Regions from separate parts of the Rhizobium sp. CCGE531 genome, predicted to be linked through region 2. Evidence: predicted binding sites of a transcription regulator. Region 2 holds the regulator's gene; the other holds the start of a gene.
The links. The regulator HrcA, encoded in region 2, represses chaperone genes, less so after heat shock. The targets are predictions, from matches to a motif close to GTTAGCACTCNCNNNNNGNGAGTGCTAAC.

Region 1 (3,412 bases), 360 kb from region 2:
GCACGAGAGCTGGAATGCCGCGTTCCCTGGCGATCTCCAGCGCGCGCGTGAGCACGGACTGATGGCCACGATGCACGCCGTCGAAATTGCCGATGGCGATGACACCGCCCTTCAAGGCATCGGGAAGCGGCTCGCGGGTCTCGTTGCGATGGAAAACGGTCATCGTCTGCCACTCTCCTCAGACAAGGCGCGGCATCCACCACTTCGGCGAAGCCTGCTCGCGTGCCAGGAAGGCACCGAGGGCGGCCTCATCCGTATGCCCCTCGACGACATATTCGCGGGCGTGGATGCCATGGCTGATATAAAGGAGATCGAGGCCATAATCGAGCGCGCCGCGCACGTCGGTCGGCATGCCGTCGCCGATCGCGACCACGCGGGACAGCGGGAATTCACTGCGCACTTCGCGCGCCGCGGCGAGCGCTGCATCATAGATCGGCTGGTGCGGCTTGCCGGCGATGCGCGTCTCACCCCCGAGCCGCTCGTAATAGGCGGCCATGGCGCCGGCGCAGGGGATCATCCGGTGGCCGCGCTCGACCACGAGATCCGGATTGGCGCAGATCAGCGGCACGTTGCGGGCCGACCAGGCCGTCAGCATATCGGTATAGTCGTCGGGCGTTTCGGTCTCGTCATCGAAGAAGCCAGTGCAGACGATGCTTTCGGCCTCGCCCGCATCGACACGCACGACATCAAGACCTTCGAGGATGCCGGTATCCCGCTCCGGACCGAGGAGAAATACCTTCTTCGGGCCTGCGGCGATCAGCTTACGCGTCACATCGCCCGACGTGACGATGCGATCGTAGGCGCTGTCGGGAATGCCGATCGCCCGCAACTGCTCGACCACCTTGGGAGCAACGCGCGGAGAGTTGGTGATGAGCACGACGGCTAGCCCTTCGCCGCGGGCGGCTTCCAGCGCGATGGGGGCTTCCTCATAGGCGGAGACGCCGTTGTGCAGCACCCCCCAGACATCGCAGAGCGCCACATCATAAAGTCCGCCGATTTCGCGAAAGCTTTCGATCCGTTTGCCCATGCCGTCCTCGCACCTAATAAATCACGGGCTGACATCGCAAACCGGCCGGCAAATTACAAGAGCGGCCCGCAAGGTTTTTGCGACGCACAAGGCCCGGAAAGCGGCTCCGGAACGGGAAGATGACGATCAATGAGAGACAATCCGGGCTTTCGCCCCGGACGTGAAAAGCAGGGCGCCCACCTGACAAGATAGCCACGATGGTCACCAGCGCCGTTAATTATCCTCGACACAAGCCGAGGCGCGCCGCAAAAAATTCACAGTGCTGTTCTTGACTCGTCTGGGAGCCACCCCTAAATCACCGTCGCTAGCACTCCCAAAGGCTGAGTGCTAACATAGCCCATACGGATCCCCCGCTGATCCGTGAATGTCATTTGATCGAGGGATTAGACAATGGCAAGCACCAATTTCCGCCCCCTTCATGACCGCGTCGTCGTTCGTCGCGTCGAGTCCGAAGCAAAGACCAAGGGTGGTATCATCATTCCCGACACCGCCAAGGAAAAGCCGCAGGAAGGCGAAATCGTCGCCGTCGGCTCCGGCGTTCGCGATGACTCCGGCAAGATCGTCCCGCTCGACGTCAAGGCCGGCGACCGCATCCTGTTCGGCAAGTGGTCGGGCACCGAAGTCAAGCTTGACGGCGAAGACCTTCTCATCATGAAGGAAGCCGACATCATGGGCATCATCGGCTAATCCAGCCGATTTCCCCTTTTCCGATACAGCTGACGGGCCATAAACCCGGACAATGCGAATTCAGGAGTTTTTAGACATGGCAGCTAAAGAAGTAAAATTCGGCCGCAACGCCCGCGAAAAGATGCTTCGTGGCGTCGATATCCTCGCTGACGCAGTGAAGGTCACGCTCGGCCCGAAGGGTCGTAACGTCGTTATCGACAAGTCCTTCGGCGCTCCGCGCATCACCAAGGACGGCGTCACCGTCGCCAAGGAAATCGAACTCGAAGACAAGTTCGAAAACATGGGCGCCCAGATGGTCCGCGAAGTTGCTTCGAAGACCAACGACATCGCCGGCGACGGCACCACGACCGCAACCGTTCTCGCCCAGGCCATCGTTCGCGAAGGCGCCAAGGCCGTTGCGGCCGGCATGAACCCGATGGACCTGAAGCGCGGCATCGATCTCGCCGTTGCCGAAGTCGTCAAGGATCTCCAGGCCAAGGCCAAGAAGATCAACACGTCGGAAGAAGTCGCACAGGTCGGCACGATCTCGGCAAACGGCGAAAAGCAGATCGGTCTCGATATTGCCGAAGCCATGCAGAAGGTCGGCAACGAAGGCGTCATCACGGTTGAAGAAGCCAAGACCGCCGAAACCGAACTCGAAGTCGTCGAAGGCATGCAGTTCGACCGTGGCTACCTCAGCCCCTACTTCGTGACCAACCCGGAAAAGATGATCGCCGACCTCGAAGACGCGTTCATCCTGCTGCACGAGAAGAAGCTCTCGAACCTGCAGGCCATGCTCCCGGTTCTCGAAGCCGTCGTTCAGACCGGCAAGCCGCTCCTCATCATCGCTGAAGACGTCGAAGGCGAAGCTCTTGCTACGCTCGTCGTCAACAAGCTGCGCGGCGGCCTGAAGATCGCTGCCGTCAAGGCTCCGGGCTTCGGCGATCGCCGCAAGGCCATGCTGGAAGACATCGCCATCCTGACGGGCGGCACTGTCATCTCCGAAGACCTCGGCATCAAGCTCGAGTCGGTTACCCTCGACATGCTCGGCCGTTCCAAGAAGGTTTCGATCTCCAAGGAAAACACCACGATCGTCGACGGCGCCGGCGCCAAGTCCGACATCGAAGGCCGCGTTGCCCAGATCAAGGCCCAGATCGAAGAAACCACCTCCGACTACGACCGCGAGAAGCTGCAGGAACGTCTTGCCAAGCTCGCTGGCGGCGTTGCCGTTATCCGCGTTGGCGGCTCGACGGAAATCGAAGTCAAGGAAAAGAAGGACCGCATCGACGACGCTCTCAACGCGACGCGCGCTGCCGTTCAGGAAGGCATCGTACCGGGCGGCGGCACTGCTCTGCTGCGCTCCTCCGTCAAGATCACCGTCAAGGGTGAAAACGACGACCAGGAAGCCGGCGTCAACATCGTTCGTCGCGCTCTGCAGGCTCCTTGCCGCCAGATCGCTGAAAACGCTGGTGATGAAGCTTCGATCGTTGTCGGCAAGATCCTCGACAAGAACGAAGACAACTTCGGCTACAACGCTCAGACCGGCGTCTACGGCGACATGATCGCCATGGGCATCGTCGACCCGGTCAAGGTCGTTCGCACGGCTCTGCAGGACGCGGCTTCGGTTGCTTCGCTGCTGATCACCACCGAAGCCATGATTGCCGAACTGCCGAAGAAGGATGTCCCTGGCGGCATGCCGGGCGGCATGGGCGGCATGGG
Region 2 (3,412 bases):
AGCGATCGCGCAGTTCGCCGTTCTCGGCCTTCAGCAGCTCAACCGGGTCCGGCTGAGACGGCTCGGCCGCATCAATGGTTTCCGCTGCATCCTGCGCGAAATCCGCTGACGTGTCGGCCGCCGTGGCATCAGGTCCGGTTTTTGTTGTTTCGTCGGTCATGACGGTCTCCGAATTGCTTGGTCTTTGGATGTGCCCGATATCGAGGTTTGGCCGGAAAAAATCAAGGCTTTGTCGAGAAGAACAGCCAATTCCCGGCTTTACGGCGGCAGCAATACGCCTCTGCGCTCTTGAATACCGCTCGGGACGCCGGGTGTTCAGCCCTCCTCCCCGGTGGTATGCTGAAATGCATCTCAGCACAGCGTGGGGTGACTCAATGTCTAATGGCAAATCTCTTTCAGGCAAGTGTTTCTGTGGCGCAGTGGAAATTGCGGTCGATGGCGAACCAATGGCGATGGGCTATTGTCATTGCGATTCCTGCCGGGAATGGTCGGCGGGACCAGTCAATGCCTTTTCGCTCTGGCCGCCACAGGCCGTTCACATCACCAGGGGCGCGGACAAGATCGGCAGCTACCAGAAAACCGAGAAGAGCGTGCGCAAGTGGTGCACGGTCTGCGGCGGTCATCTTTTGACCGAGCATCCGCCATGGGGCGTAACCGATGTCTATGCCGCCATGCTGCCCGGTCTCGATTTTCAACCGGCATTGCACGTCAACTATGAAACCACGGTGCTGCACCTGAGCGACGGGCTACCGAAGCAGAAGGATTTGCCGGCGGAAATGGGCGGATCGGGGATGCTGCTTCCCGATTGATCTTCGCCGCCAGATCCCGTCTTATCAGATCCCCGGCCGCGTCAGCCGCGAAATCAGCTGGGCGGTGTAATCGACCATGGGCACGATGCGGGCATAGTTCAGCCGTGTCGGACCGATGACGCCGACCGCGCCGACGATCCGATCGTCGTCGTCGCGATAGGGCGCGACGATGAGCGAGGAACCGGAAAGCGAGAAGAGCTTATTTTCCGAACCGATGAAGATGCGCACGCCCGGCCCGCTTTCGGCGAGATTGAGGATCTCGATAAGGCTGTCCTTCTTCTCGAGGTCGTCGAAAAGAAGGCGCAGGCGATCCAGATCCTCGGCGCCGCCGATCTCGGCGAGCAGGTTGGAATGCCCTCGCACGATGAGCTGCGTCGGCTTGCCGTCGTCATCGCCGCCGGACCACACGGCAATGCCGCGCTCGACCAGCTGATGGGACAGACTGTCCAGCTCCTGGCGAACGCTCTGCTTGAGGCTCTGCAGTTGCCGCCGTAGTTCCGGCAGCGTCTGGCCGGTCATATGGGCGTTGAGGAAATTGGCGGCTTCCGTCAGCTGCGACGACGTCGTGCCGGCCGGCAGTTCGATAATGCGGTTTTCGACCTGGTCGTGATCGCCGACGAGCACGGCAAGCGCCTTGGTCGGCTCTAGGCGAATGAATTCCACATGCTTGAGTACCGGATCGCTCTTGGAGGTGATCACCAGGCCGGCGCCGCGCGAAATGCCCGAGAGCACGCGGCTCGCCTCCGACATCATCGATTCCATCGGCTGATCGCGATTGCTGCCGCGCACCTGTCGGTCGATATTGGCCCGATCCTCGGCGGAGAGATCGCCGACCTGCATGAAGGCATCGACGAAGAAACGCAGCCCCATCTGCGTCGGCAACCGGCCGGCGCTCACATGCGGTGAATAGATGAGCCCGAGCTCCTCCAGATCGCTCATGACATTGCGCACCGAGGCCGGCGACAGGGACATGGGCAACAGGCGCGACAGATTGCGCGACCCAAGGGGTTCGCCATTTTCCAGATAGCCTTCGACGATGCGACGGAAGATTTCCTTGGAGCGTTCGTCCAGTGCGGCAATGACATCCGGGACCGACGATGTCGTGAATACCATTTCGCTGTCAGATCCATTCCGTTGAGCCTTAGGCAAAATATAATCATTCGGTTAGCAATGGCAAAAGGGAAAATAACACTGGGGCCGCCGAGAGGTTCCGCGGCCTGCTTTTCCTTTGCAAAAGCGGCCTGTGGGTCGTAGAAGCGGTCAACGAACATTCAGGAGAGTGGAATGCGGCCTTCAGGCAGAAAAACCGACCAGATGCGCAAGGTGTCGTTCGAGCGCAATTTTTCCAAGCATGCGGAAGGCTCGTGCCTGGTCAAGTTCGGCGATACGCATGTGCTCTGCACGGCGAGCCTGGAGGACAAGACGCCGCCATGGCTGCGCAACAGCGGCAAGGGCTGGGTCACGGCTGAATACGGCATGCTGCCGCGCGCGACCGGCGAGCGCATGAAGCGCGAAGCCGCCGCCGGCAAGCAGGGCGGCCGCACGCAGGAAATCCAGCGCCTCATCGGCCGGTCGCTACGCGCTGTCGTCGACCTCAAGGAACTGGGCGAACGTCAGATCACCGTCGACTGCGACGTCATCCAGGCGGATGGCGGCACGCGCACGGCCTCGATCACCGGCGGCTGGATCGCGCTTTACGACTGCCTGAAGTGGATGGAAAGCCGCAACATGCTCAAGGTCGAGCGTGTGCTGAAAGATCACATCGCCGCTATCTCCTGCGGCATCTTCGCCGGCCAGCCTGTCATCGACCTCGACTATCTTGAGGATTCCTCGGCCGAGACCGACGCCAATTTCGTCATGACGGGCAAGGGCGGCATCGTCGAAATCCAGGGAACGGCTGAAGGCGCCCCCTTCAGCGAAGAGGAATTCGCCACGCTGATGCATCTTGCCAAGACCGGCATCGCCGAACTGGTGGAGCTGCAGAAGCAGGCGATTGCCTGAGGGTATCAACGAATGTGGAGCGTGCAGCCTGCCCCTCATCCGGGCCCTGAGTTTATCGAAGGGCGGCCACCTTCTCCCCGTCTCGACGGGGAGAAGGGGCAAGACGCACCTTCCGTCATCTCTCTTCATCATGCGGGAATCGGAGGACGATCGAGATTGAGGTCGTCCCCTCTCCCCGCCTGCGGGGAGAGGGTTAGGGTGAGGGGCTAATCCGTTGAGCAACGCGATACTCTCAGGCGTCCTTGAAACCGCGCTCTATGCGGACGATCTCGATGCGGCCGAGGCCTTCTATGGCGGCATTCTCGGACTGCAGAAAATCTCGCGCGGCGGAAACCGCCACGTCTTCTACCGCTGCGGGCCGGGCGTTCTGTTGATCTTCAACAGCGCGGAAACCGTCAAGCCGCATGAGCCGGGCGCCCTGCCCGTGCCGCCGCATGGCACGAAGGGGCAGGGTCACGTCTGCTTCCGCCTCGACAACGACGAGATCGAGGCGATGGCGCAGAAGCTGAAGGCAGCCGGTGTCGATATCGAAGCCGATTTTCACTGGCCGAATGGCGGCCGTTCGATCTATTTCCGCGATCCGGCCGGCAACAGCCTGGAAT

Region 1: the regulator HrcA is predicted to act here: its motif matches at 1,331-1,359, upstream of groES (co-chaperone GroES).

The regions. Positions count from the first base shown of each region.
Region 1 covers NZ_CP032684.1:896,698-900,109, reverse strand. Annotated here, with positions in the region: gene CCGE531_RS04445 (bifunctional riboflavin kinase/FAD synthetase) at 1-163, opposite strand, end outside; gene CCGE531_RS04440 (TIGR01459 family HAD-type hydrolase) at 179-1,027, opposite strand; gene groES (co-chaperone GroES) at 1,418-1,714, shown strand; gene groL (chaperonin GroEL) at 1,791-3,412, shown strand, end outside.
Region 2 covers NZ_CP032684.1:539,080-542,491, reverse strand. Annotated here, with positions in the region: gene grpE (nucleotide exchange factor GrpE) at 1-160, opposite strand, end outside; gene CCGE531_RS02695 (GFA family protein) at 375-809, shown strand; gene hrcA (heat-inducible transcriptional repressor HrcA) at 834-1,922, opposite strand; gene rph (ribonuclease PH) at 2,094-2,810, shown strand; gene CCGE531_RS02680 (VOC family protein) at 3,025-3,412, shown strand, end outside.